DNA from 3 places in the Halomonas sp. TA22 genome. Region 3 is predicted to be linked to each of the others. Evidence: predicted binding sites of a transcription regulator. Region 3 holds the regulator's gene; each other region holds the start of a gene.
The links. Region 3 encodes FNR, which switches genes on or off when oxygen is low (the NO sensors DNR and NnrR bind a similar motif). Its sites were predicted from a motif close to TTGATNTANATCAA; they were not measured.
Positions count from the first base shown of each region.

Region 1: the regulator FNR is predicted to act here: its motif matches at 3,429-3,442, upstream of HJD22_RS06885 (OmpW family protein).
Region 2: the regulator FNR is predicted to act here: its motif matches at 2,726-2,739, upstream of HJD22_RS00745 (DUF427 domain-containing protein).

Region 1 covers NZ_CP053108.1:1,467,887-1,477,777, reverse strand. The annotation lists gene rimK (30S ribosomal protein S6--L-glutamate ligase) at 1-479, opposite strand, end outside; gene HJD22_RS06900 (RimK/LysX family protein) at 532-969, opposite strand; gene HJD22_RS06895 (DUF3549 family protein) at 988-2,016, opposite strand; gene HJD22_RS06890 (YqcC family protein) at 2,309-2,641, shown strand; gene HJD22_RS06885 (OmpW family protein) at 2,714-3,373, opposite strand; gene HJD22_RS06880 (OmpW family protein) at 3,522-4,127, opposite strand; gene HJD22_RS06875 (hypothetical protein) at 4,370-4,672, shown strand; gene putP (sodium/proline symporter PutP) at 4,719-6,197, opposite strand; gene proC (pyrroline-5-carboxylate reductase) at 6,257-7,081, opposite strand; gene HJD22_RS06860 (TRAP transporter large permease subunit) at 7,136-8,461, opposite strand; gene HJD22_RS06855 (TRAP transporter small permease subunit) at 8,458-8,979, opposite strand; gene HJD22_RS06850 (C4-dicarboxylate ABC transporter substrate-binding protein) at 9,068-9,891, opposite strand, start outside.
Region 2 covers NZ_CP053108.1:157,327-167,217, forward strand. The annotation lists gene HJD22_RS00725 (LysR family transcriptional regulator) at 1-265, shown strand, start outside; gene HJD22_RS00730 (SDR family NAD(P)-dependent oxidoreductase) at 366-563, shown strand; partial or broken gene HJD22_RS00735 (IS30 family transposase) at 663-982, shown strand; gene HJD22_RS00740 (phosphoribosyltransferase family protein) at 1,065-2,054, opposite strand; gene HJD22_RS00745 (DUF427 domain-containing protein) at 2,131-2,472, opposite strand; gene HJD22_RS00750 (LysR family transcriptional regulator) at 2,920-3,822, opposite strand; gene HJD22_RS00755 (NAD(P)H-dependent oxidoreductase) at 4,009-4,587, shown strand; gene HJD22_RS00760 (mechanosensitive ion channel family protein) at 4,708-6,465, shown strand; gene yghU (glutathione-dependent disulfide-bond oxidoreductase) at 6,621-7,496, shown strand; gene HJD22_RS00770 (septal ring lytic transglycosylase RlpA family protein) at 7,563-7,943, opposite strand; gene HJD22_RS00775 (nuclear transport factor 2 family protein) at 8,193-8,579, shown strand; gene HJD22_RS00780 (diguanylate cyclase) at 8,657-9,526, opposite strand.
Region 3 covers NZ_CP053108.1:1,709,765-1,719,655, forward strand. The annotation lists gene ccoP (cytochrome-c oxidase, cbb3-type subunit III) at 1-529, shown strand, start outside; gene ccoG (cytochrome c oxidase accessory protein CcoG) at 649-2,088, shown strand; gene HJD22_RS08010 (FixH family protein) at 2,091-2,600, shown strand; gene HJD22_RS08015 (heavy metal translocating P-type ATPase) at 2,609-5,089, shown strand; gene ccoS (cbb3-type cytochrome oxidase assembly protein CcoS) at 5,086-5,310, shown strand; gene HJD22_RS08025 (sulfite exporter TauE/SafE family protein) at 5,310-6,020, shown strand; gene fnr (fumarate/nitrate reduction transcriptional regulator Fnr) at 6,129-6,872, shown strand; gene ttcA (tRNA 2-thiocytidine(32) synthetase TtcA) at 6,944-7,834, opposite strand; gene HJD22_RS08040 (3'-5' exonuclease) at 7,936-8,544, opposite strand; gene HJD22_RS08045 (putative nucleotidyltransferase substrate binding domain-containing protein) at 8,616-9,891, opposite strand, start outside.

The DNA.
Region 1 (9,891 bases), 240 kb from region 3:
GCCGCCTGGTTGGTCTCGGCAAGCACCACGCCGATACCCTGTGTCCCCTCGAGCAGCTTGATCACCAGTGGGGCCCCCTTGACCATGGTGATCAGGTCGGGGATATCGTCTGGCGAGTGAGCGAAGCCGGTGATCGGCAAGCCGAGGCCCTTGCGCGATAACAGCTGTAGTGAGCGCAGCTTGTCGCGCGAACGGGTGATCGAGACCGAATCATTGAGCACATAGGTGCCCATCATCTCGAACTGGCGCAGCACGGCACAGCCATAGAACGTCACTGAGGCGCCTATACGGGGGATCACCGCGTCGAAGGGTTCGATCTCCTTGCCCTTGTAATGGATCGACGGGCGGTGTGAGGCGATATTCATGTAGCAGCGCAGGGTATCCACGACGCGTGCCGTGTGACCGCGCACCTCGGCGGCCTCGATCAGGCGGCGCGTGGAGTACAGATTGCGATTGCGCGACAGTAGCGCGATATGCATATTTTTCTCCGGCCTCGAGGAGAGGCGTCAAGCGATCGTGGCAGTGCGAAGCTCAGGGCTCGCCATGCAGAAAGGCGGCTCCGGGGGCGACCAGAAGGCGACGCATGGCACGGCGGCCCAACAGCATTGGATGGCGCATGTTGCGACGATCCGTCAGGGTCAGTTCTATGGTGAAATTCAACTCGCCAAGCACGATCGGGGTGCGGATGACGTAGCGCCATTCCGCCTGGCCATTGGAGCTGGTGACGCGGCGCCGATCGTGCAAATGCAGCTGGTGAGGGTGGGCCGGGCTCGATGGCCCGCCGCCGCGGGTGACGAAACTCACCCAGACATGGCCATTCTCTTCAAAGGTATCGATCTCCTCGGCATGCAGCGAGGAGGTACGCGCTCCAGTGTCGGCCTTGCAACACAAGGTAAGGCCGAGTTCCGGCAGAGTGATCATTTCCCGGCGGCCGATCACCGCCTTGGCCTGGTAGGGCAGTGCTTTCATGGTGACTCGCTCAAGCTGTCAGGCGGAGGAAGCAAGGTGGGCCAGGCGCCGTCCGATGGGGGAGGCGGCCTCGGCATTTCGCAGATACATCAGCACTGGCAGGCGCAGGCGAGGAATCTGTGCCAGATCGCGTGCCAGTGCGGCAAAGTCGGCATTGGGCTGCTCGGCAAGACGCAGTAGAAAGCGTGGCAGACGCTGCTCATCTTCAAGATGCTCCCACCCCCTGGCGGCCATGGCCGCCAGCAGGTCAGGGCCGCAGGCGGCACTATCCTCGAGCAGCTCAGTGAACCAGGGCCCTGCGATCCGTTCACAGGCTCCGCCCATGGCCCGCACGCAGGCGCACAGGCTCTCGACATCGCCCTGAGCTGCGGCGTTTTCGCCACGTTGGCGCAGGGCCTCGGCGAGCGCATCGTCGATCGTCACATGTTCAAGACAATAGCATAGCGAGTGCAGGGCTGCGCTGGGTAGCGAGTCGAGCTGATTCGCCAGACGCACGGCCTGTTCCCGGTCATGCCTGACGGCAAAATCGGCAAGCCCCTGCAGTCCCAGTGCCTGCCAGTCAAGTGTATGTTCGCCGGTCAGGTACTCTTCGGCCAACTCGAGATGCTGACTGGCGGGACGTTCGAGATCACGGCTGGCATAGGCATGCAGCATCGCCTGCAGGGTCAGTGACGGAGTGAATGCCAGGGGATTGTCCTTCATCAGGTTGTCGACCATGGGGCCTCGCTCACCAAGTGTGGTGATCGTGCGCCCCAGTGTCTCGAGCAGCCTTTGAATGAAGGCATCGCGGGAGGCTGGGCAGAGCATGCCCTGCTCATCGAGACTCAGCGCCAGAAACCAGATCATGGGCTCTTCGCTATCCCCCAGCGTGAAGACACAGGCGATGCGTGCCTGCTGGCGCCAGGGAGCAGGCCAGGAAAGTTCGCCCGCCTCGAATTGGCACAGTGTCGCCATGTCGAAAGGCACGACTCGCCGGCCCATGTGGTAGAGGCGTAGCTCGGCGCCGCTGCGGGTGAAGAAGTCATGGAGGGTGGCGATCGGCTGCATGGCGTCTTCTCGTGGTGACGTGGCTTGTCATGGTCGGTGGCGCGCACTTTACCGTGTCGCCAATCTCTTTGTCAGTATGGCAGGTTAGACGATCCGGTAAATCGGCGCCTTTGATCATAAAATGATCGATGTCGCGGCAAGCCCATGGCCGCTCGGGCTGCGTCGCTTTTCCATAGCTTATCCACAGCCTCTTGCAGGAATTCTGTGAATGAGGCTTTTCACTCTTCGCGGCAAGGGTGGCGAGAGGGGTGGCGTCACGGGATAATGTTCTCTTCAACCCTTGGGAGTTCTCATGACCGTTCATCAGCAACTCGACGTGGCGCTCAGACGTCTGGAAGCGACCATGAAAGCCTCGAATCTCTGGCGCATGCCGAGGCCAGCGCCAGAGGCGTCCGAAAGCCGCGAGCCATTCTGTGTCGATACCATGAGTTTGCCGGAGTGGCTGCGCTTCGTGTTCATCGCGCGTCTGGATGCGCTGGTCGATGCCCAAGCGCCACTGCCGGCCAGCTGCAGCGTCGCACCCGCCGCTGAGCTCTATCTCAAGCAGACCGACATCAGGGCCAGCGATCTACTGCTGATGGTGAAGGCGATCGAGGAGGTGGATCGAGTGGTGACGGAGGGGTAACGGCAGGCGGAAGCATGGCGTGATATGCAAGCGCCGGGCTTGGCCCGGCGCTTGTCGTCGTACTCAATCGGATCAGAAGCGGTAGCTGATGCCACCCATCACCACCAGCGGATCGATCTTGACGCTACCGATGTCGGTGCCATTCACGCTTGCATCGGTATCGATATCGATATACCAGGCGGCGGCGTTGAATGCCCAGTTGTCATTGATCAGTAGATCGACACCCAGCTGGCCGGCGGCGCCCCAGGAACTGTCGAGATTGAGGCTTGCCCCCTCGAGCCCCACGCGTTCACTGGAAAAGCGGGTGTAGTTGACGCCAGCGCCGACATAAGGCTGGACGCGGGAAGCGGTGCCACCCAGCGGATAGTACTGGACGGTCAGTGTCGGCGGGAGGTGCTTGGTGGAGCCACCGACGGCCGCGCCATCTGCCGTGGTCAGGGTGATGTCGTGCTCGAACGGTTCGGCGGCAAGCAGCTCGACGCCGATCTTGTCATGGAAGCGATAGCCCAGCGTGAAGGCGAAGCGAGTATCGTCGCCGACATCGGTGGCGAGAGTGCCCAGGCCCAGGGCGCTGGCATCGAGATTTCCGTTATCACTCGTAGGCGATACCTTGGCCACACCAATACGGGCGAAGAAATCGCCGGCACCATAGGCAAAGACCTGAGAACTGGTGGCGAATGTCACGGCGGCCAGGCCGGCGGCAAGCAGGGTAGGCGGGGCACTCTTGCGCATGAGTCGACTCCTTGGGTTGGTGAGCAGAGTCTAGCGGGAGCCCATCAAAGCCTTCTTGACCCAAGGCAAGAGTTATCGCGGATATTCTCATGCATAAAAAAAAACGCCGGGCATGGCCCGGCGTTGTACTCTTCGGCCTACCGACGTATCAGAAGCGGAAGGTGACACCGCCACCGATCGTCACCGGGTCGAGCTTGGCAGTCCCTACGCGGTCGCCGTCATAGGAGACGCGTGACTCGACATCGGCGTAGTTGGCGAAGCCGTTGAGCATCACGTTTTCGGTGATGGCCAGATCCAGGCCTACCTGGCCGACGGCGCCATAGCTACGACGCGCATCGACGCCTTCCGGTTCGCCAGAGAAGCGAGTGTAGTTCAAGCCGGCACCGACATAGGGTTGAACCCTGGAGTCAAACCCGCCCAGCGGGTAGTAGTTGACCATCAGGTTGACCGGCATGCGGTCGATGGTGCCATCGAGGCCGCCAACCGCGACGTCGTGCTCGGTCTTCTCGGTACCGGAAAGCTCGATCCCGATGTTCTCGTGGAACAGGTAGCCCAGGCCATAATAGAACCCGCGCTCATTGTCACTGATGTTGACGTCCTGCCCAGCGAGCTCGCCATTATCTGAGCGGGTATCCGCCTGGGAGATACCGCCACGCACGAAAAAGTCTCCCGCACTGTAGGCCATGGCGGTCTGAGAGGCCAACACACAGCTACCGGCGATAACCGCTGCAGTGATCAGTTTGGTCTTGGTCATGGGGTTCTCCTTGAAGCGTTGCTTCACTACTAACAGTGATGACCCGGTCGGTCACCGCTTTACTGTGGACGAAAGAATTATAGAAAACAGTGTTTCCTAAGTCTCGTTAAGAATTGTCATCGATGCGATAGTTAATATATTTCAGAGTATCGACAGGTAAGAGACGCGGACAGGAGCCGGGATTCGCTGTAAACGACGTTATCTTCTTAAATGCTCTATAAAGGCCACAACTGGAGCCAGCCATGACGACATCGAACGATTCGATGAGCTTACGCCCCTGGACCCCTCTGCTCGCGATGGGAGTATCGGCGCTACTTGCGATATGGCTGCTCTGGCATCCTGAGCTGATCAGCAATTTGCCGATGATCTTGCGTCTGCCACTGATTGCGTTGGGTGTCTGGGCGCTGGGTTCGGGCTTCATGCAGGGAATGAGGCTTACCGCACGACCTGGATGGCTGCGACGCCTGCTAGGCCCACCTGCCAGCTGGTACGTGCTGGCACTCTTTACGCTGGTGCTGCTGGCCAGGGCATGGTGGTTGTCCTGACGACAAGGGCCACCCACTGGGTGACCCTTGATCGTTGCAAGCCTGCTCAGGGGTGGTTGATTGCATCGAACTCGGCGGTGATCTCGTCGCTCGGCGCTTGCGTTGCCAGGCTGGCCGCAACGATGGCGAGATAGGCAAGAATCACACCGGGTACGATCTCGTAGAGATCGAAGATTCCTCCGGAGAGTTCGGCCCAGACCACCACGGTCACGCCGCCGACCACGATGCCGGCCAGGGCGCCCCACTGATTCATACGGCGCCAGAATAGCGACATGATAAGCGCGGGGCCGAAGGCGGCGCCAAAGCCGGCCCAGGCGTAAGAGACCAGGTCGAGCACCGTGGCATCCGGGTTGAGCGCAAGCAAGTATGCGATGATGGCGATGCCGATCACCGCAAAGCGGCCGACCCAGACCAGCTCCGTCTGGGAGGCATCCTTGCGCAGCAGGGCCTTGTAAAAGTCATCGGTAAGCGCCGAGGAGGAGACGAGCAGCTGGGAGTCGGCAGTCGACATGACGGCTGCAAGGATGGCGGCAAGCAGGATGCCTGCTATCACCGGATGGAAGATCAGGTTGACCATGATCATGAACACGGTCTCTCCATCACCGAGATCCCTGGAAATGTAACCCACCCCGAGTAGGCCGACGGCGATAGCGCACGCCAGGCACAGCCCCGACCAGGTGACGGCAATGCGGCGTGCTGCGGGAATGTCATTCTCGCTGCGGATGGCCGCGAAGCGGGCCAGGATGTGCGGCTGGCCAAAGTAGCCAAGGCCCCAGGCCAGCGAGCTGACGATACCAATCACGCTCAGCGCTTCTCCCGTGGAGGCATCGCGGAACCAGGCGAGCATATAGTCGCTTTCTGCCGCCAGTGCCGCGCCGGCGCCGCTGGCACCGCCCAAGTCGGTAAAGGCGATGATCGGCACGATGGCCAGTGCCGCCGCCATCATCAGGCCCTGGATCAAGTCGGTCCAGGAAACCGCCAGGAAGCCACCGAAAAAGGTATAGACGATGATCGCCAGGGTGCCGACCGTCACCGCGATGGCGTAGTCGAAGCCGAATACGGTCTCGAATAGTCGGCCACCTGCCACCAGGCCTGAGCTGGTATAGAACAGGAAGAAGGCGAGGATGAAGATGGCCGAGATGACTCGCAGCAGCTGACTTCTATCGCGAAAGCGATTGGCGAAGAAATCCGGCAGGGTCAGCGAATCGCTGGCGCGGAAGCTGTAGATACGCAGCCGCCTGGCAACGATCAGCCAGTTGAGCCAGGTGCCGATCAACAGGCCGATGGCGATCCAGCTTGCCGAGATGCCACTGACATAGGCTGCGCCCGGCAGGCCGAGCAGCAGCCAGCCGGACATGTCCGAGGCGCCGGCCGAGATCGCCGATGTCCAGGGGCCGAGCGAGCGTCCACCCAAAATGTAATCGGAGAGGTTGGTGGTGCGTTTGTAAGCAATGATACCGATGCCGAACATGACCAGCAGATAGACTGCAAAGGTCAAGCCGATGGTGATGTTGTTCTGAACCATAGGGTTGTCCTCTAGGGAGAAGCTGCGCAACGAGCGCTGATTCTATCGTTAGTGCTTTGTTATTGCTGACCAAAATCCTTGGCCATCTCGCGTGCGCGATCGGCGCAGGCTTGCATGGCCTGCTGGAAGATGTGAGGAAGCCCGGCTTGCTCGAAATGGTGGATGGCACGCTCGGTCGAGCCTTGCGGGGATATCACGTTGCGCTTGAGTTGTGCCGGGTCGTCACTGCTGAGTTGTGCCATGCGTGCGGCACCCAGACCGGTTTGCAGGGCCAGCCTGCGTGCGGTTTCGCGAGGCAGACCCATAGCCACGCCGGCTTCCTCCATCGCTTCGAAGACCAGGAAGAAGTAGGCCGGACCGCTGCCCGATACCGCCGTGACCGCCTCGAGCAGCGACTCCTTCTCCACCCACTCGACGAGCCCCACGGCACCCAGCAGCTCATTGGCAAGGTCTCGCTGCGCCTCACTCACCCGGACATTGGCGAAGAGCCCGGACGCCCCGCTGCCCACCAGACAGGGCGTGTTGGGCATGCAACGTATGACCGCCAGATCGCCACCCAGCCACTGCTCGAGAGTATCGGCCTCGAGCCCTGCGGCGACCGATACGACCAAGGGCTTGCGGGCCTGAATGGCATCGCGAAGATCGAGGCAGACCTCACGCATGATCTGGGGTTTGACGGCCAGCACGACGACATCGGCTCGGTCCACCGCCCGGGTATTGTCGGTTTCGGTGAGGATGCCGTAGCGTTCGCGCAGTGGTGCCAGCATGTCATCGCTTGGTGAGGTGGCGGTAATCGCATCGGCGGGGTAACCGCTGTCGATCATGCCGCCGAAGATCGCGCTGGCCATGTTGCCTGCGCCGATGAAGGTAATGTTGTAAGCCATATACATACTCGCTGAATGTGATCGAAAACGTAAAAGGGATAACTCACATGTGAGTTACCAAGAGGGGCCGCCCATCACTCGCGGGAGCCAGGTCGCCAGTACGGGGAATGCCAACACCAGCATCAGGACGACCAGCTGCGCTGCGATGAACGGAACGACGCCCCAGTACATATGCCGTAGCGTCACCTCGGGTGGCGTTATTGCGCGCAGATAGAAGATTGCCGGTGCCAATGGGGGGGTGAGATAGCTGGTCTGGAGCACCACCAGGAAGGCGACACAAAACCATATCTCATCGAAACCCAGCATCCTCACGATGGGCATTGCCACCGGAATGATGATCAAGACCACCGAGATAAGGTCGAGCATGAACCCGGCCATAAAGGCAATAAACAGGATAAGTCCCAGGATCATCCATGGACTAAGGCCTGTATCAAGAAGCAGTCCCTGAACGGTCGCCATACCTCCCGAGGCGAAGAATACCCCGGCAAACATGCTGCCCCCCATCACGATCAGCAATATCATGGCCGAAATGTTCGTGGTCTTGATGGCCGCATGCTTCAAGACCTCAAGCGTAAAGTTGCGGTAGGCAATGGCCAGGATGATCGACCCAAGCGCGCCACATGCTGCAGCCTCGGTGGGCGTGGCGAGGCCCATCAAAATGGTGCCGAGAACGGTAAAAATGAGCAGTACCGTGGGGACCAGTGCGACCAGCGTGATTCTGAGCTTTTCCGACCAGTCGATCTCAGGCTCAGCCGTCTCCACGCGGGGTGCCATTTCCGGTTTAAGGTAGGCCACGCCCACTATATAGATCAGAAACATGAGAGCCATCAGGAAACCTGGAATCAGCAGGCCACTGAATAGTGAACCCACCGAAACGCCTGCTACTGGGCCAAGCACGACCACGGTGATGGAGGGAGGAATGGCAGTGCCCAGCGAACCACTGGCGCAGATGGTGCCGGACATCAGGCTCTTGCTGTAATGGTGCTTGAGCATAACCGGTATCGCCAGCATGCCAATCACGGCTTCGGTGGCACCGACCACGCCGCTGGAGGCGGCGAAGACCGTCCCCATGATGATGGCGCCCACTCCCAGGCCACCGGGCAGACGCCGGGTCCACATATGGATGGCTTCAAAGAGGCGCTCGGCGATACCGGAACGCTCCAGCATCGCGCCCATGAAGATGAAAAGGGGGACTGCGGCAAGTATCGAGTTGGATGCGGTATCCTCGATCTTGGTCAGAAGCTGATAGGCGGCCACGTCGCCGAATTGCATGAAGCCGAATATCGCTGCTACCACGATCATCGAAAAGGCGATGGGAAAGCCGGCAATGATGAAGCCGATCAAGGCTGGGAACATCAGTAACGCAAGGTGACTAGTCATGAGCGCTTATCCTCGCTGTCGCTGAGCGCATGCCCAGCAAGCATAAGGCCATGCTTGATGAGCTCCGCGATGACCTGCAAGACCAGCAAGGCAAAGCCGAGGAACCAGATAGTGAAAATAGGCCATACGACAGGGTTCCAGGCGGAGCGACCAGAGCGCTCACCCGACATGAAGGCGCCATGAGCATAGTGTCCAAGTTCCCAGACCAGCCAGACGAGCACTGGCAGGAAGAGCAGATAGCCGATGATGCGCAACCCTGCATTTAGGCGCGAGCTCAGTCTTAGCGTGACGAGATCGACACTTACGTGCTGCCCTACACGCAGTGCGTTGGCCATGCCCAGCATGAAGATGGCGCCCATGATCATGTAGCTGATTTCGAAGGCCCAAAGTGTGGGCCTGCCCAGTGCATATCGACTGAAGACTTCCGTTACCAGCGCTCCGATAAGAGGGAGGACCAGCACGGCGCCTATGGCCCCGGACCAGCGCGTCAAGGACTCAATGGCATAGATGAGTTTCATGATGAAATCCGCGAGCAAGAATTATTGGAAAGGAGCGGCATAATATCGAGAAGGGGGCGCAGGCCCCCTTCCAGTATGAAAGCCTGAGCTAGCGGCCCATGCCGCCGATCGGCAGGCGATACTCTGGCCAGACCTTCATGGTGTCCTTGAAGGTGCGCTGTGATTCAAGCACTCGAGAAAACCATTCGTTATCGGCCGCATACTCATCCTCCCACTTCACGGTCTCCTCGTAGATGGCATCGATGAAGCTCTGATCCAGATGCACGATTTCATTGGGGCCATCGAGGAGCTCCTGATAGGCCGCGAGATCGGTATAGGAGCTGGCAAGCCAGGTTTCGTATACCGTCAGTTTGCCGGCCAGGCGTAAAAGTGCCTGCTCATTTTCGGTGAGGCTAGCCCAGGCACGGTCATTGACCTGGCACTCCAGGAAGCCCCCGGATTGATGAACGCCGGGAATCACGACATATTGCGCTACTTCTTGAAAACCGGTGGGCTTGTTCATCTCAGGGCTGCCCCATTCCGCAGCGTCGATCACGCCGCGTTCCAAGGCGCTGTAGATATCTCCACCGGCCATGACTACCGTGGAGGCGCCTAGCCGCGACGCCAGTTCCGACCAGGCCCCGGAGGTGCGCAGGCGAAGCCCCTGGAAATCCTCGAGCGTCTCGACGCGCTTGTTAGAATGCAGGAAGATTTCCGTGCCGAGGATGGCACAGGGGAAAGCCACTACACCAAACTTGTCGAGCCGATACTCTTCGTAGAGTTCAACCCCACCTCCTTCATACATCCACAACATGAACTCTTCAGGAGTGAGGCCGCTGGAGTGTCCCGCCAGCAGGGCTGTCGTTGGGTCTGTGCCGTAATCGTAATTAATGTAATTGTGACTGATCTGGGCAACGCCGGACTTGACAGTAT
Region 2 (9,891 bases), 1.6 Mb from region 3:
GCGATCCGGAAGCCCCGCCAGACTGACAGTCAACCATATGGACGCGGCCATTGCCGCTGCGGTCGCCGGGCTCGGCGTGGTGCGAACGCTCTCCTACCAAGTCGCCGATGATGTCGCGGCAGGGAGGCTCGAGCATATCCTGAATGACGATGCCGCCCCGGCGCTGCCGATTTCCTTGCTGTTCCAGAGCGGTCGCAGAGATCATCCGAACGTGCGCGCCTTCATCGATGCCGCCAAGCAGCACTTGCAGGGGGTATCGCTGTAGCCGGTGCGGTGGCGATGTTAGACATCGGTTCACCAATGCTGTGGCTAGCTGTCCTCATTTTTCCGCACCTTAGGCGTGTTGCTTTAGTCTGCTTGGGCCGATTCGGCTGACCAACGCATTGATCGACCACCTGATAAGCCAGCCAGACGCGGTAATCGTAAACGTATCGTCCGGCCTTGCCTTCGTCCCGCTGAGCGCCACGCCAACCTACAGCGCCACCAAGGCGGCGCTTCACTCCTATTCGGTCTCCCTGCGCGAACAGCTCAAGGGCAAGGTCGAGATGCTCAACGCGCTGTGAGCGCGAGCGCATCTCAGTATCGGCCTACGCCACTCGCTTGCCGATGGCGCAAGGCCGCACAGTCCGGCGCTAGACCTCCCTGGTGGTCGGGGCTTGCGATCTCTGCGCCTGTCCATGACTTACAACCAAGGCCGAGAGATGGTGAAACGTGCCGAATTACTCAGAAAACCGGTACAGCGATCTATTTCGCTGACCCACATAGCCCATGGCAGCGGGGTTCCAACGCGAATACCAATGGCCTGTTGCGGCAGTACCCGCCCAAGGGCACAGACCTCTCGATCTACCGCCAGGAAGAGCTCGACGAGATCGCCAACTCACTGAATACACGGTCACGCAAAACACTGAACTGGCGACCGCCGCTGGAAGTCTACGCCGAAGTGCTCAAGAAGTCGGTCGCCGGCCCGAGCACACTTCAATAGCGTTGCTGGAACTTGAGATCACCCTCTTGCTGTCAGCAGAAGATAACTCCTATAACTCATTTTATCATGCGGAACCCTATGCCTACTTTATTGTCCTATTATTAACAAACACCAACGCCCTAAAGACCAGATGCGAAAGAGGCTCAATAAACCTAATCTTGAATTTTCTGAAAAGCACTTTCTTTCTTTTGTTTTTAACCAGTCCCAAGAAGCTAGGCAAAAACATATGATTATTATCAACGCAATAAACAGGCTTTGCCGTCAGCTCCATAATCTTTTTGGCTTGTCTAACATTGCTATCTATAAATAAAACAAGCTCGCTCTGATCCTTAAAATAGGCGGCTTTATGAGCACTATGCGCACTTAACCTCTGTCGCTCAGCTTTAGATGGCAGGTCAAGCATTATTAAGTTTTCATACTGAATTCCATTTTTCTTAAGCCATTCCTCTGTTTGAGGCCGATATTTTTCTAACCTGCTTGTCACCAATGAATGTATTCTACAGGAAGGAATGATGTGCGGTTTTGCGTTAGTCAAAAAACCCAAATATTTTTTCCCATCATCATTTTCATCTTCACTTGGATCAAGACAAAGTACGCCATCAATATCAACACAAGCCCGAGACAATATTCTGTGATGAAAAACATTCCATTCAAAAATTCTGGGTGCGGGCACATGCTCAAAATAAAAATCTATATCAGCTCGATTCTTCCTATCTGAATAGATAGCTACAGATGTAACACGTTCTCTTAGATCATTGGGCAATTTTTCTAAAATATAAGCCATAGACTCACCCGATAAAATGCTATCATCGACCAACAGAACTTTTCTTGCATCATGCGCAGTACAAAGCTTGTTTTTGACTTGCCGAGTGAGCCCATTTTTCAGTGGGCGGTTCTGAATGTATCCATCAATATCAATAACATTTAAGTTAGTGTACAGCCCAATCATGTAAGCAGGTATCATTCCGCTTCTTGGTATGCCTACTATCAAATCATATCCACCTGAATGAATCTTATACAGATGCTTCTTAATATCTTCTGACAGGTTGTAAAAAGACTTGTAATTTATCATGAAAGTTTTCCTTTTGAGCGAAATTACACAGCAATAATAAACAATGTGGAGTAAAGCTATGAGTAGACGATGGAAGTCATGGAGGCAATTGCATGAAAGGTGGCTTTGAAAATGAAATGATCGAAATGAAAGGCAGAAAATAACCGGTGACTATCCAAAGCGGACCAGCATAAAGGACTTGCGTAAGCATATGTTCTTGTATTCGCCATTTGTAGAAGTAACGGATCACCTTATGGGAGCGAGCCAGCCATTCCATCCGCGCCTCTTCGCAAGGCAGATAATGGCGCAGTGGGTAGCCGCGTTCGTGAATTTCGATGGCGCTGGTGGTCTCGGCGAGAAGCGTGTCACCGAGCTTTACCTGCACCCGGCGATTGTGAGGATGCAGTACAATGCGAGGCTTGACGGAGTCATTGGCCATGGTCCTTCCCTGCGCGTAAAGTTTGTGTGTTTGTTGTATTTATATTGCCATTTGTAACGATGCTAGCACAGAAGAGGGTTAGTTCCATGCTTTGGATCTTGAATTCAACCATAAGCGCAGCACCAGCGGTGTTTAGGGCTCCTAAACACTCCCAGGGACACCTGTGCCGGTGTCCGATAGCCGAGACGCTTTCGAGGACGGTCATTCAGTTTCCTCACCATTTGTCGCAACTCGGCAGTTGATCTGCCGGACATTGATGCCCATCATCTGACAGGCCTTGGCCAGCCGAGCACCGTCACGCTGGACGTCTTGCACCAGTGTCACGATGCGCTGGCGATCCGGGAGGCTGATCAGTCGTTCTCGTCGCTGTTCGTGCCCCAGATCAACTGTCAATGCTGATGAGAATCATTACAGTTTAAATAGGGTGGCTAATCGTCACTGTTTCCTTCACCCCTGCAGATACTGTCCTGGCAGCCGCTGTGCCAGAAACTCCATGAACAACCGGGTGCGCTGGGAAAGTATGGCCTGGCGATAATAGACAGCGTTGATGGGCTGGGTCTGGAACTCGACATGCTGAGGTAATACCTCGACCAACGCCCCTTTCCGGCGGAGGGAAAGCGTCATGAAGTCGGCGAGGCAGGCGATGCCTTCGCCAGCGGTCGTGAGTTCCAGCAGCGTGGTGCCGCTTGAGGCCGCCAGTGTCGGCGTGATGTGCAGATATTTGCCATCGGCGCGGCGTAGGGGCCAGCGGTTGAGATGGTCGAGCTGGCTGAAGCCAAGCAGGCTGTGATGCCCAAGCGCCTCGACGCTGTGCGGTACGCCGTGGCACTCGAGGTAGCGGGGGCTGGCCAGGATGCGCAGCGGACTTTGGCCCAGTGGCCGGGCATGGAGCGAGGAGTCCTCCAGTTCACCGATGCGGATGGCGAGGTCGACGCGCTGTTCGAGTAGGTCGACAAAGCGGTCGTGGGTGTCGAGCTCCAACGTGATGCCAGGATAGAGGGCGCGGAACTCGCCGATCACCGGTGCGATGACGAACTGCATGAAGCTCGGGGCGGCATTGATCCTGAGCCTACCCTGCGGCTGGTCGTGACGGTCGAGGATCGACTCCTCCGCCATTTCCACGGCGGAAAGAATATGGCGGCAGTGGCCAAGAAACGTCTCGCCCTCCTCGGTGAGTTCCAAGCGGCGCGTGGTCCGGCGCAGCAAGGTCGCGCCGAGCTTCCGCTCCAGACGGTTGAGCGCACGGCTGACGCCGGAGACGGTGATGCCGAGCCGTTCTGCGGCACCGGTGATCGAGCCACAGTCGACCACGGTGACAAACGCTTGCTGCTCTTCGAGGGTGCTTTTCATAGTCTCTTCATGCGGATTTGCACTGTTTTAGATGCGGGATTAAATAGGCACTGTTGATTTTAAGTCAAAAGTGTCTTGTTCTGATCTCGGTTTTTCTTCTTCTTCTCGACTCCCACAATACGTCTCACCGGATCCCTGCCTATGACGTGAGGGCAGGCCATGACGACTATTCAAGAGGTTTGATGAATGAGGATTCTGCTGATCAATGGCGGCAAGGCGTTTGCTCACTCTGGTGGTGAGCTCAACAATACCCTTCACGGTGTTGCACTCGAAACCCTGAGTGAGCTGGGCCACGAGGTGCGTGAGACGGTGATCGAGCGTGGTTACGATGCAGAGGCAGAGGTGCAGCGTTATATATGGGCCGAAGCGATTATCTATCAGATGCCAGGCTGGTGGATGGGCGCCCCCTGGACCGTCAAGCGCTACATCGATGAGGTTTTTACCGCTGGGCACGGTTCGCTCTATGCCAGCGATGGGCGTTCGCGCCAAGACCCGACCAAGCAGTACGGTAGTGGTGGTTTGCTGCAGGGGCGGCGCTACATGCTTTCGCTCACCTGGAACGCGCCGCTGGAAGCCTTCGAGGAGGCGGGCAACTTCTTCGAGGGGCGTGGCGTGGATGGCGTCTACTTCCCGTTTCACAAGTCCCAGGCGTTCGTGGGCTTGGCAGCACTGCCCACGTTCATTGCCACCGATGTGATCAAGGCACCTGAGGTACAGCGCGACAAGATCGCTTACCGTAAGCACCTGATGCGGCTCTTTGGCTAGGCAAGACGATTCACGCTTCGCGACTGCATACCCGCGCTTCCACTCGTTGGTATCGGTAAGCCCAATACAACCCGACTGTCAGGTAGCATGGGGGTGGGTTATCGCAATCGGAAGGCACGTATGAAGCGAAGTGGAACATGGCGCCTGTGGATCGTATTGGCAGTGGCATTCACGTTCTCGAGCCTGTGCATGGCGCAAATGCCGCAGGGCGGAGGCGGTGGCGAGAGCCAAGGCGAAAGCGAAGAGAGGTTGTGGTTCGCCGTCGATTCACTGAATGCCGGACTGGACGACCCCCCCGAGGCGGTCCAGCGCCTTTCGCCACGCGAGGCGATCCGCAGTTTCCTTTCGCTTACCGAAGAGGAGGAGTTCGCGGCGGCGGCGCATGTGCTCAACCTCTCCGACCTGACCGATGCCGAGCAGCAAGCGCGAGGGGCGCAACTTGCCATGCAGTTGGCGGCGGTTCTCAGGCGTGGCGAGTGGCTCAACGTGTCCAACCTTTCGGGGCGCCAGGATGCCGCCATCGAGGACCCCTCAGGGGAGCATCCCCTGACGGGAGAGCCGCGCCGGAATATCCAGTTGGCCTCGCTCGAGGCCGATGGCGAAGCCTATGATATTCGGCTGGGTCGTTACCGGGAGGGCGACGAGGAGCCGGTCTGGCTGATCACGCCGGACAGCGTTGCATCGCTTCCCGTGCTTTACGAGGAGTACGGCCCCTCATTGTTGGAGGAGTACATCCCGAAGCGCTTCAAGTCGTCGTTCGGGATGCTCGAGATATGGGAGTGGATCGCCATTCCGGCTTTCCTGCTGGCGATTGGCCTGGTGGGGTGGGGGGTCTACAGCCTGGTCGGCTTGACGGCACACTGGTTCCCGTCGGGTTCGCCAAGCATCTTCGCCAGTCGTATCAGGGGCCCCATGGCGCTGCTCGTCATGTCGCTCGTGGCCCAGGTACTGCTCGACTACGTGGTCTCCTTCACGGCGGTGGCCACCACGTTCATTCGCGTGCTGCTGATCACTATCATGGCCTGGGGGGGCGGAACGATCGCGCTGCGTCTCGTCGACACCATCATGCTGAGGATGATGCGGCGCCTGGTGGGCGGGATCGACGATACCAAGCCCAAGGACGAGCGCAAGTTGCTGACATCGCTCTATGCGTTGCGTCGGCTGATCATCCTGGTCACGGTGATCGCCGTTTCGGTCTATGTGCTTAGCCAGATCCAGCTCTTCGAGACGCTGGGGCTGTCGCTGCTGGCCTCGGCCAGCGTGATTGCCGTGCTGGTGGGTATTGCCGGCCAAGCGGTGCTTGGCAACATCCTCTCATCGTTTCAGCTGTCGCTGGCCAAGCCGATCCGTATCGGCGACCTGGTGATGTTCGAGGGCCAGTGGTGCTATGTCGAGGGTATCTTCTATACGTTCATTCGCTTGAGGGTGTGGGACGAGCGGCGCTTGATCGTGCCGGTAACGTACTTTGTCTCCAAGCCCTTCGAGAACCTGTCGGTGAAGAGCGCCAAGATGTACAGGACGCTGGAGATGAAGCTTCATTTGAGCGCCGACATACAGCAGATCAGGGAGAAATTCCTGGCGTTCGCCAAGGAGGAGGACAACGTCGTCGAGCATCACAAATTGTGCTGCTACGTAACTGCGCAGAGCGAGACGTCCCAGACGGTCTCCTGCTACCTGATGGCGTCCGACCCCTTCGCCGGCTGGGTCGCGGAAATGAATATCCGCGAGAGGCTGATGGCCTTCATCCGGGAGAATCACCCCGAGTGGTGGCCGCGAGACGTGGTAGTCATCAGCCATCATGATATCGCCAAGGACAAACGGTCAGGCAACCGCCAGACAGCAGTGCAGGAGGGGGCCGGCGACAGGTCGGCTGAATAAGGATAATCATCGGCCATCGACCGGTAGGTGACCAATGCGATCAATGGTGCAACGCCGGCTCGAAGAACGACACTTAACACGCTATCTTTTAGCTACCGAGTATGTTCCGCAGCACTAGCCGGGCCGCGCCATCCTCATGCTTTCAGGAGTTGTTTATGAGCCAGGAAAACGCGTACGTGCCGCCTCGAGTATGGAAATGGGAGAAGGAGAGTGGTGGCAAGTTCGCCAGCATCAACCGGCCCATTGCCGGCCCCACCCACGACAAGGCATTGCCGGTCGGCAAGCACCCGTTACAGCTCTACTCGCTTGCCACGCCCAACGGGGTCAAGGTGACGGTGATGCTCGAGGAATTGCTGGCGCTGGGTCACCAGGCGGCCGAATACGACGCCTGGCTGATCAACATCGGCGAGGGCGATCAGTTCGGCAGCGGCTTCGTCGAGGTTAATCCGAACTCCAAGATTCCCGCCTTGATGGACCACCGCTCCACGCCGCCCACCCGCGTGTTCGAGTCGGGCGCGATCCTGTTCTACCTGGCCGAGAAGTTCGGCGAGTTCTTGCCGCGCGATCCCGCCAAACGTGCGGAGACGCTGAATTGGCTGTTCTGGCAGATGGGCAGTGGGCCATTGCTTGGCGGTGGCTTCGGTCACTTCTACGCCTATGCGCCGGTCAAGATCGAATATGCCATCGACCGTTACGCCATGGAGGCCAAGCGTCAGCTCGACGTGCTCAACCGGCGTCTGGCAGAGTCGTCCTATCTCGGCGGTGACGAATACACCATCGCCGACATGGCGGCCTGGCCCTGGTACGGCCAGTTGGTGCTTGGGCAGTTGTATGAGGCCGCCGAGTTCCTGCAGGTACAGGAGTACGAGCATGTCCTGCGCTGGGCCAGGAAGATCGAAGCGCGTCCGGCAGTGAAGCGTGGGTGCATGGTCAACCGTAGCTTCGGCGATCCCGGTGGACAGCTACATGAGCGCCACGACGCCAGCGACTTCGAGACCCGCACGCAGGACAAGCTAGACAAAACGCGTTAAGGCAGAAGGGCCAAACATAGATGCCGGCTCCAAGGCCGGCATGCTTCGCTTCTGATATGGCTACTATCAATTTACCTGCGTCACCATTACCGGCACCGTGCCTCGATTGATCATGCCGAGCTTGCGTGCAGCGCGCTTGGAGAGGTCGATGATGCGCCCTTGGACGTAGGGACCGCGATCGTTGATCAGTACTTCCACTTCCTGGCCGGTATCCGGGCGGGTGACGAGCACCATGGTACCCAGCGGCAGCGAGGGGTGAGCGGCCGTCAGCGCCTGCTGGTCGAAAGGCTCGCCACTAGCGGTGGCGGCACCTTGGAAAGCATCGCTGTAGAAGGAGGCGATGCCTTGCTCGGTATCGTCTGCCTGAGCATGCGCGATCGCATGGCCAGAGGCCAGCAGACCCCCTGCCAATGCGCAGGCGATAAGAAGTTGGGAAAATCTTCCCATGATATTTCCTCAAGGTTCTCGTGTAGCAGTGTTCAGCATCCATTGATGCAATGAGGGCCATAGGACAAGGGAGAATAATAGCCGGCGTAGCGGGATGTGGCAACCAAAGCGGCGTTTGACGGAATTCGCTGCAATATTTTTGTCAATCGCGTCATTAGGGCGAAAATGGTTTGCTTGGTGCATAATGATCAATGATCTAGATTTACCGTCATGACGACGATGCTATGCATATATCAGGAGCGCCATGCCATGGATGACGAGAAGCACAAGCAGATACTGATCGAGAAGTACCTGAGCGCCTACAATTCGTTCGATATCGATAGGATGCTTGCCACGCTGCATGACGAGATCGAATTCAGGAATGTCTCGGGCGGCGTCATAAATGCACATGCATCGGGTAAGGAGCAGTTTCGTCGCCTGGCGGAACATGGCAAGACGCTGTTCCTCTCGCGTCAGCTCACCGTGCGCGGCTACGATCTCGAAGCGGAACCCGCGACCGTCAATATCCACTTCCGGGGCTCGCTGGCCTTCGATATTCCCGAGGGTGCCAGCAAAGGAGAGACAATGGAGATGGAGGGGCGCTCCGAATTCTCATTCCAGGATGGGCTGATTCGCAAGATCGTCGATATCAGCTGATTCAGCGCGGGCAACGATACTGACAACGACGCCGGCCACTTGGCCGGCGTTATGATATGCAGGTGTCGTGGTCGGGCTCAGGCGCGGTGGGATAGCTTGCGATGAGCGTCATCCATCGAAGCGATCAGGCGTATCCGTGAAACGACTTCGGTTCTGTTGCGGCCATTGGCCTTGGCGGCATATAGCCCCTCATCGGCCTGTTTGATCAGCGTATGAGCATTGGCATGGCGTACCGGCAGCATCGAGGTGACACCAATGCTGACAGTCACATGATTTGCCACGGGGGAGGCGGGAAATGCGCAGGCACGTTCGGCCAACAGATCATGAATGCGCTGAGCCATGTGCGTTGCGCCTTCCAGTTCTGTGCGAGGCAGCAGGATGGCCATCTCCTCTCCGCCATAACGCGCCACTAGATCGCCTGGCCGGGCAGCTGCTTCTTTTAAGGTGGAGGCGATGTGACGTAGGCATTCATCACCTTCCAGATGGCCATAGGTGTCGTTGAATACCTTGAAGTTGTCGACGTCGATCAGCAGCAGGCTCAGCGGTTGCCGTTCGCGAGCCGCACGGCGCCACTCAAGCTTGAGCACCCGTTCGAATTCGCGGCGGTTGGCAATGCCTAGCAGACCATCACTGGTGGCCTGGCGATGGAGCTTGTCGTTTAGTGCTTCGAGCTGCTTCTGCTTGTTCTTGAGTTGCTGTTCGCGTTCTTGGTAGGCATTGCGCATGGGGCGCACGATCAAGGTGATCGTGAGAGCGATACCGCCGATAAAGGCGAGAAGGATCAGGCTGCTGCGAGGGAGGCCCGGAGGGAGTTCGATCAGAGACTCGATGACGCCGAGAGAGAGGGAAGTGGCTGCTGGCTCGAGGCTCCAGGCAAGCACTGCGGCAAGCGCGACGGCCGTGAGGCTGAGGCTGATGACCAAGGGTTGCTTAGGTTTCATATGCATGTTGGGCGTCTCGTTCCAGGATCCGTCCTGGCAGTGCTGAGTAGTAGAGGTACAAAGCTGACGCATTTGGCTTGCCATTTTTTCCCGGAGGATGCGTAGGCAGCCGCAAAAAATGAGGCCGCAAAGCGGCCCAAGGTACGCAGGGAACTGAAGGGTCTTGCCAGCTGGCCGCTACCGAGTAGCCGCCAGCATAAAATGAGGGGAGGCGTCCTTGCCGAAATCCTTCCATCAACCGCCACTCCTTGGCGAACAAGAGCCTCCTTATACTGGGAGAGCCTATGGCTAAACATCTACTCTTCCCAGTTGTACTTTACTAGTGCGATAAGTGGGCCAGAGAAGATTTCGCTAAACAAAAACAATGAGAT
Region 3 (9,891 bases):
CGGCGAGGCGATGCGCGTGGCCGAGCGTATCTATCAGAACAACTGCGCAGTCTGCCATGGCTCCAATGCCCAGGGTGGCTACGGCTTTCCCAACCTGACCAATGACGACTGGCTGTATGGCGGGGAGCCGGAACACATCGTCACCACGCTGGTGCGTGGACGTAACGGCTTGATGCCCTCCTGGCAGCAACTGGGCCAGAACAATATCGAGAACGTGACCCAGCATGTCCTGGCGCTCTCCGACCTCGAGCATGACGAGGAGCGGGCAAGCCAGGGGCAGACAATCTTCGCCGCCTCGTGTGCCGCCTGTCATGGTGCGGAAGGGCAAGGCAACCAGGCACTGGGCGCGCCCAACCTGACCAATGACATCTGGCTCTATCAAGCGCCGGGGCAGAGCGTAGCCGACTCGGTTCGCCAGACGCTGCGCAATGGCCGCAACGGTCATATGCCCGCCCAGGCAGCCTATATCGGTGAGGACCGGGTGCACCTGGTCGCCGCCTACGTCTATAGCCTGCGCTTCAACGACTGACGCTTCGGCAGGTGCGGCCTGGGGTCGCACCTGCCCTTTTCCTTCTCTTACATCCTTATAATAATCAGCGTCATCTCCCCCCTTCGCTTCGCCCTCATACCGCCTAACACGGAATCGCCATGTCTGATAGGATTCCCAGCCGTGATATCACCCATCATGACGTTGGCCAACATATCCCCCAGGCCGTGAGCCAGGAGATGTATGCCAAGCGGCAGCATATCTATGTGCGTGAGATAAAAGGCTTTTTTCAGCGCGTCCGCCGCGTCTCCAACTGGGCATTGATGGCACTGTTCTTCGTTACCCCTTGGATCAACTGGGGTAATCGCCCGGCGGTGTGGTTCGACCTGCCCTCGCGGGAGTTCCATATCCTGGGGGGCACCTTCTATCCCCAGGAGTTCATCCTGCTGTCGTGGCTGCTGATCATCTGCGCCTTCGGGCTGTTTCTGATCACCGTCTTCGCCGGCCGGGTATGGTGTGGCTATACCTGCCCGCAGAGCGTCTGGACCTTCCTGTTCCTGTGGGTGGAGCAGCGTCTGGAAGGACCCCGCCACCGCCGCATCAAGCTCGACAGACAGCCGATGACCTTCGACAAGGCGTGGCGCAAGACGGCCAAGCATGCAGTGTGGCTTGCCATCGCCTTCGCCACCGGACTGACCTTCGTCGGCTACTTCACGCCGATTCGCGAGCTGTTGGTCGAGCTGCCCACGCTGAACGCGAATGGCTGGGCCTATTTCTGGGTCGGGTTCTTCCTGGTCTTCACCTACCTCAACGCTGGCTGGCTGCGCGAGCAGGTGTGCATCTACATGTGCCCCTATGCGCGCTTCCAGTCGGTGATGTTCGACCGCGACAGCCTGATCGTCTCCTACGACGAGGCACGTGGCGAACCACGCGGGTCGCGCAAGAAGGGCCTGTCTCATGAAGAGGCGCGCGCCGCCGGCCATGGCGACTGCATCGACTGCGACCTCTGCGTCCAGGTCTGCCCCACCGGCATCGACATCCGTAAGGGACTGCAGTACGAATGCATCAGTTGTGCGGCGTGCATCGATGCCTGCAACAGCGTGATGGATCGCATGAGCTATCCGCGCGGACTGATTCGCTACACCACCGAGCGCGCCCTGACGGGAGGCAAGACGCATATTCTGCGCCCTCGCCTGCTCGGCTATCTGGCCGCGCTGCTGGTGATGATCGGCCTTTTCGTCTGGACCCTTGGCGAGCGGGTGCCGCTGGAGTTCGATCTCGAACGCGACCGCAACCAGCTCTACCAGATGACCCGGGACGGGCGCATCAGCAACGTTTATACACTCAACATTCGCAATCTCGACGATAGCGACCATACCTACCTAATTCGGGCCGAAGGGCTGACCGGACTCACCCTCGAAGGCAATGGCCGAGTCAGCGTGAGTGCCGGCAGCACCCGCATGGCAGTCATCGAACTGACCCTCGCCCCCGATGACATCGATCTGCCCAGCCATCCGATTCAGATAAGCCTCGAATCCCTGGATGACGAGCGGATCACCCAACAACGTGAAACGCGCTTTATCGGACAGATCAGGAGATAGCCTTGAGCACTTCCACTTCGATTCCCCCATGGTACAAACAGTTCTGGCCATGGTTTCTGCTTGGCCTGCTGATGACCTCCATCACCGTAAGCACCACCATGCTGTTCGTGGCGATCCGCACCGCCGACGGTATGGTGCAGGAGGATTACTACGAGCACGGACGTGCCATCAACGTGGTACTGGCCAAGCAGCAGCGTGCCGCAGAGCTTGAACTCGCCGGCGAGCTGATGGTCGATAGCGCCACCGGAGACATCATCCTCGACCTGAGCGGTGATGCGCGCCCCGACCAGCTCCTGCTCAAGCTGATCTTCCCGACCCAGGACGATCGCGATCAGGAGTTCACCCTCGAGCACGTGCGTGATGGCCGCTATGTAGGCCAGACGACGGAGCGCCTCCAGTACCGCTGGTATCTGCAGCTGCAGCCAAGCGGTGAGACGCCCGAGTGGCGTCTTACCGGGGAAGCGCGCTTCCCCAGAGAGACTACCATCGAGCTCACGCCGGGCGGAGCCTGACGCCAGCGATGAATGCCGCCGCTAACCCCACGGCCCTCGACCAGCTTGGCGCCTGCTATCACTGCGGAAGCCAGGTGCCACAGGGCGCACCGTGGAGCATTACGCTCGACGAGCAGGCCTATCCCTTGTGCTGCCCCGGCTGCGAGGCAGTGGCGCACGCCATCGTGGGTGGCGGCCTGGCCAGCTATTACCGCTTCCGCACCGAACTGCCCGAGCGGCCTGACGATCGTCAGAGCAGTCGTGCCGATACCTGGGCGGTGTTCGACGATCCTGGTCTGCAGCGGGAGTTCGTGCACCCCGAAGGCGACGCCGGTCAGGTGGCTGCCACGCTGGCGGTGGATGGCATCACCTGCGCGGCCTGCGCCTGGCTGATCGAGCACCGGCTCAATGCCCTCGACGGTATCACCTCCAGTGCCGTCAACCTCACCCATCACCGGGTGAGGGTGGCCTGGGATCCCGCACGCGTGAAGCTCTCTCAGATCCTTGCCGAGATGGCGGCGATCGGTTATAGCGCCCAGCCCTACGAACCCGATGAGGCACAGAATCGTCTTCAGCACGAAGAGCGCATGAACGTACGGCGACTGATCGTTGCCGCCGTGGGCATGATGCAGGTGATGATGTTCTCGGTGCCGATCTATGTCGCCGGACCTGGGCAGATCAGCGCCGACTTCTACGCCCTGTTCCACTGGCTCTCCTTCGCTCTGGCCACGCCAGTGGTGTTCTTCTCCGCGCTACCCTTCTTTCGCAATGCACTGCGCGATCTGCGTACCGGTGTGCTGGGCATGGACGTGCCGGTGTCGATCGCCATCGGTGGGGCGTATCTCGCCAGTGGCTATGCGGTAATCTTCGATGTCGGCGAGGTCTACTTCGACTCGGTGGCGATGTTCACCTGCTTCCTGCTGTTCGGCCGCTATGTCGAGACCCGCGCCAGGCGGCGCAGCGGCCATAGCGGCAATGCCATGTCCGGTGCCCTGCCGCTGTCGGCGATTCGGCTCACCGATGCGGGCGAGGAGCGTATCCTGCCGGCAAGCCAGCTCACCGCCGGCGATCGGGTACTGGTCAAGCCTGGCCACGGCGTGCCTGCCGACGGGGTGATCGAGGATGGCGAATCGAGCCTCGACGAATCGATGCTCACCGGCGAGTACCTGCCAGTGACGCGGCGCGTCGGTGACAGCGTCACAGGCGGCAGCCAGAACGTCGAGAGCCCGCTGATCGTGCGCGTCACCCGGGCGGGGCGTGAGGCGCGAGTGGCGAGCATCGTCGACCTGACCGATCGCGCCTTCGCCAGCCGACCCAAGATCGCCGAGATGGCCGCGCGCATGTCGCACCTGTTCGTCCTGCGCCTGCTTCTAGTGACCGCCTGCGTATCGATCGCCTGGTGGTTCATCGATCCCTCACGGGTGCTGTGGGTGACGCTCTCGGTCCTGGTGGTGACGTGCCCCTGCGCCTTGGCACTGGCCACGCCTACCGCGCTGACCGCCGGGCACGGACAGCTGCGCCGGCGCGGCGTGCTGATCACCCGGGCACATGCCATCGAGGGACTCTCCCAGGCAACCCGGATCATCTTCGACAAGACCGGCACCCTGACCCGCGGCGAGATGCAGCTGGTGGAGACACGCCCGATCGGCAGCGCAGACGAGGGCGATGCCGAGCGCATGCGCACCCTGGCTGCCGCCCTGGAGGCGCACTCCGAACACCCCATCGCTCGCGCCTTCCGCCCCTACCGGCTGGCCACGGTGCGTGCAAGCGACGTGGTCAGCCGCCCGGGCCTTGGCCTGGAGGGCGATATCGCGGGGCGACGCTATCGCCTGGGCAAGCCTGTTTTCGCTGCCCCCGACAAGGCCTGCGAGGCACCCGGGGAGGGCCAGTGGCTACTGCTCTCAGAGGACGATGAGCCGCTGGCCTGGTTCGCCCTGCACGATCATCTGCGCGAAGATGCCGCGTCCACCGTCTCGGCACTTCAGGCCGCCGGACTCAAGGTCAGCCTGCTCTCGGGCGACAACGCTTCCACCGTCTCGGCACTGTCCCACAAGCTGGGTATCGATGATTGGCACGCTGGCGCCAGCCCCGAAGGCAAGCTTGCCCATATCGAAGCGCTACAGGCCGCCGGCGAAACCGTAGTGATGATCGGCGATGGCATCAACGATGTGCCGGTACTGGCCGGCGCCAATGTCTCGATCGCCATGAATGGCGCCACCGATCTGGCCCGCACCAGCGCCGATGCCGTGTTGCTGAGTCCGCGCCTGGAGCGTATCGTCGAAGCGATCGAGATCACCCGAGCCACACGGCGTATCATTCGCCAGAACCTGATCTGGTCGGTGTGCTATAACTTCTCCGCCCTGCCCTTGGCAGCAATCGGCATCGTGCCCCCCTGGGTGGCGGCGATCGGCATGTCAGCCAGCTCTCTGGTCGTGGTCGGTAACGCCCTGCGACTGGGGCGCATTCGCACCACGCCACGCCCCGTCATCATGCAAACGGAGCCCGCATGACGATTCTCTATCTGCTGATTCCCCTGACCCTGATTCTGCTGGCGCTGGCCATCTGGGCCTTCTTCTGGGCGGTGAGGAACGATCAGTTCGAGGATCTCGAAGGCCCCGCGCATCGCATCTTGTTCGACGAGGATGAAAACGACTTCACCCCCGAAGAGCGCGAGCGCCGGGCCAGGGCTCGCCGCGACAAGACCGGCAATGATGAGTCCCCGAAGGCCTGATGAATCCCACCGGTCTCGATCTGCCGCCCTTCGTGGCGGCCTTCGTCTTCGGCCTGCTTGGCGGCGCCCACTGCATCGGCATGTGCGGCGGCATCATGAGTGCCCTGACGTTTGCCGTCCCCCCCAGCATGCGACATCCGGCTCGGCTCACAGGGTTGCTGCTGGGCTACAACCTGGGACGTATCGGCAGTTACATGCTGGCCGGGGCGCTGGTCGCAGGCCTGGGGACGCTACTGGGCGGCCTTGCCGGCGAGATCCGCCTGGCGTTGCAGGTGCTTGCCGCGGTAATGCTGATCATGATGGCGCTCTATATCGCCAACTGGTGGAAGGGACTGCTGCGCGTCGAGGCGCTCGGACGCCGGCTGTGGCGCCATGTGGAGCCGCTGGGGCGCAAGTTGATGCCGGTAGTGCGGGTGCCCCAGGCAATGGCCCTGGGGGCCGTCTGGGGCTGGCTCCCCTGCGGTTTGGTCTACTCGATGCTGGCCTGGAGTCTGGCAATGGCCGATCCCCTGCGCGGCGCGCTGCTGATGGCCGCTTTCGGGCTAGGAACACTGCCCGCTCTGGTAGCCACCGGGCTCGCCGCACGCACGCTTGGCAACTTGATTCGTCATCCGGCCACGCGTGCTATCGCCGCAACGTTGATCATCGCATTCGCGCTTTGGCAGCTCTGGCACCTGCTGCCGATAGGCAACATGCATCAAAGCCATTGACGCTTCGCATCGCGCCCGTCACTCTTTGGCCTATACCCTGTTGTTAACCCACATTAATAATGTTGCTAGAGGTTACCAACACAATCGAGACAGTATCAGGAGGACGACATGTCTCCCACGGCTCCCGCGCAGCGTTGCGCGCGTCTCAATGAAACCCGTTGCCAGACCTGCAGCCTGAGCTCGCTATGTCTTCCTCTGGCCCTCGAACTCGACGATGTCGATCAGTTCGATGCGATCATTCGCCGCCGCACGCCATTGAAGAAAGGCGAGGCGCTGTTCTATCAGGGCACCTCCTTCAACAGCGTGTTCGCCGTGCGCTCAGGCAGCCTCAAGCAGTTGACCAGCGACGGCAACGGCAATGACCAGTTGACCAATTTTTACCTGCCAAGCGAGCTGGTGGGACTGGATGCCATAGACGAAGAGTTCTATCCTGGCACGGTGACGGCGCTCGAGACGACCACCGTCTGCGAGATCCCCTTCGATCGGCTGGACACGCTCTCCGAGCAGCTGCCCGAGCTGCGTGGCCAGCTCTACCGCAGCATGAGCCGCGAGATGCGCGACGATCGCCGCATGATGCGCCTGCTGTCGAGCAAGACCGCAGACGAGCGTCTGGCGAGCTTCTTCACCAGCCTCTCGACCCGCTTCCGTCGCCGTGGCTACTCGCCTTACAGCTTCCGCCTCTCCATGTCGCGGGCCGATATCGGCAACTACCTGGGGCTGGCGGTGGAGACCGTCAGCCGTATCCTGGGGCGCTTCCAGCAGCAGGGGCTGGTGTCGGTCTCGGGACGCGAGGTCAACATCCTCGACCTGGATGCACTGGCGGCACTGGCCGAGGGGCATAGCGGCTCCTGACGATACCATGTGCTGGCAACGAAAAGGCCAGGCCCCCTGCGGGCCTGGCCTTTTCGCTGTGGCGCCCGGCGCTACGCCTGACGCGCCAGGTCCAACGCCTCGATACGGTTGTCACGCAGGCGCGCCTGCTTGGCTTCGAGCCCCGCGAAATCGAACAGTTCACGGTCGGCGAGCTGGGAGGGGGCGACGTTGGTGACCGCCTTGAACATCGTCTCCAGTCGCCCGGGGTGCTTGACCTCCCACTCGGCGAGCATCTCCTTGACCACCTGTCGCTGCAGATTGGGTTGCGAGCCGCACAGGTTGCAGGGGATGATCGGAAACGCCATCTGCCTGGCGAACTCGGCGATATCCGCCTCCCTGCAGTAGGCCAGCGGACGAATCACGATGTTCTTGCCATCGTCGGAGAGCAGCTTGGGCGGCATTGCCTTGAGCTTGCCGCCGAAGAACATGTTGAGAAACAGCGTCTCGAGGATGTCCTCGCGGTGGTGGCCCAGTGCCACCTTGGTCGCGCCGATCTCTTCGGCGAAGCCATAGAGCGAGCCGCGACGCAGCCGTGAGCAGAGCGCGCAGGTGGTCTTGCCCTCCGGAGTTTTCTCCTTGACCACAGAATAAGTGTCCCGCTCGAGGATGTGGTAGTCGACGCCGATCGAGTCGAGATACTCAGGCAGCACATGCTCGGGGAAACCGGGCTGCTTCTGATCTAGGTTGACCGCCACCAGCGAGAAGTCCACCGGCGCACTGCGCTGAAGATTCATGAGAATCTCCAGCATGGTGTAGGAGTCCTTGCCACCGGAGAGGCATACCATCACCCTGTCGCCCTCCTGGATCATCGCGTAGTCGATGATCGCATTGCCGACCTGGCGACGCAGACGCTTCTGAAGCTTGTTGAACTCACGCTTCTGCCTGGCAGCCAGCGTCTGAGCGTTATCCGCCACGGCGGTATCGGGCAAGCGATGGGACACGGGAGACTCTGTCATGATCACAGCGAAACTGACGGGAATGAAGACCAATTCTACCACTCCCTCAAATAGCTTTCGATCAGGTTGTCTCAACAAAAGGCGTGCTAGCGAATCCCTTTCTGCAAGCGCATATGCATCAACGCGGTGGTCACGGCATCGCCCAGGACCGAGTGGCGCCCCATCACCGGCACTTGCAGCCGGGCAGCCGCCGTATCGAAGCACAGGCAGGCATCGAGTTCCTGATTCCCGCGGCGTTGCTCGCGCCGACAGCTCTGCGACACGTCGATTAGTGCATTGGGCAGGTCGAAACCGTAGCGGGGTCGCAGGTAACGGTTGAGGATGGCAACGTCATGCTCCACGCGCCAGCCCACCAGCGGCCGGTTGCCGATGAAATCGAGCAGCTTGGCCAGCGCATCGCTCACGCTCACCCCCTCATCCAGATCGATGCCCCGCAGGCCATGTAGACATATCGAATCGCCGTTCAGGCTAGCCGGCCGCGTCAGGCGCAGATCCAGCGAGTCACTGGTCAATACCCGCTCGCCGCGTATCCTGACGGCAGCAATCGAGACCAGCTCGGCGGTGCGACTATCCTCGCCAGTGGCCTGGCAAGCGATGGCGACCATCTCCTCACCGGTATAGGGATTGAATAGCCAGCCATAATCGCCATCGGCCTGACGGCGTCTATCGGCAGCACGCCTTAATACTCTCAACATGCGCTTCGCTCCTTGAAGGTCATAGATCGTCTCGCTCCGTACTTGTCGGTACTCTCTGTTTTGTTCAAGCACTAGTACTCAAGATGAAAACGGTGGGAAAGGCTCTGCTTGAAATCCTTCACCATGTGCATGGCCTCCCGCAGCAGATCGCGCTCCAGGGACGAAAGCTGCTGCACCACCACCCGGTTGGCATCATCGCCGCTGCGCTTGCCGTCGAGACGCTCGAGCTGCTGTCTGAGGCGCAGCTCGGTAAAGAGCGCCAGCGCCTCGCCCAGGTCCTCGGCGAAACTCGCCTCCAGACGTCCTTCGGCGGCCAGCGCGTCGAGCCGCTCAAGCGTAGAGGTCGCGCGAATGCCACGCTCAAGCGCCAGGGTGCGCACACCATGGACGATGGGAAAGATGCCTCCCTTCTTGATGTCGATGCCGTGCTGGGGCTTCTTGAGCGAGCCAAACAGCGTCAGCGGCGTGGAGAAGCGCAGCGCCGGGCGGGCGAAGTTATAGAGCAGCAGCTCGTCTCGCGAGGCGCGCTCAAAGATCGGGTCGCGGACCCGTTCGAGCAGCCGAGAATTGCCGGCGACGCCATGGGCATCGAGCATGATCGCCAGATTCATCAGGCTGTCGCCGTCACGCGAGCTGGCCCAGCGCGCCACGCGCTGGCGCCAGCCCCGCTCGCTATCTATCCAGGCAGGGTTGGAAACCATGATATTACCGGGGCACAGAGGGTAGCCGAGACGGATCAGCGTGTCGGTGAAGGCGCTCATCTGCTTGGCGCACTCGGGCCACTCCAGGTCATCGGCGAGAATCAATCCGTTGTCCTGGTCGGTCTTGAGCATCTGCTCGCCGCGCCCCTCACTGCCCATCACCATCAGGCAACTGTGGTCGCGATATCGCTCATCGACAGTGAACTCCCAGGCTTTGGTCATGATTCGCCCATTGAGCGCCGATAACAGGCCCATCGCGAAACGCAGCTTGACCCCCTGAGCCATCAACGCCTTGATCAGTTCCGGCGTGCGCGCACTGGCTCGGGCCAGCTCCTCCAGGCTGTCGGCCTGTTCGACCTGCAGGCTGACCACGTAACTGCGGCTGGAGAAGTAGCTGAGCACATCGGTCAGTTCGACGACACCGACCGGTTTTTCATGCTCGACGACGACCACCCGCGCCACCTTGTACCGAGTCATGCGTACCAGCGCCTCGAACAGGTATTGGCCGGCCCCAGCAGTGACAAGTGTGAAATTGGCGGCCTGGATGGCCAGGCTCTCCTGACCAAGGCCTTCAATCACCAGGGCATTGAGCAGGTCCGTCTTGGTGATCATGCCGACACGCTCACTATCGCCGATCAGTAAGCTG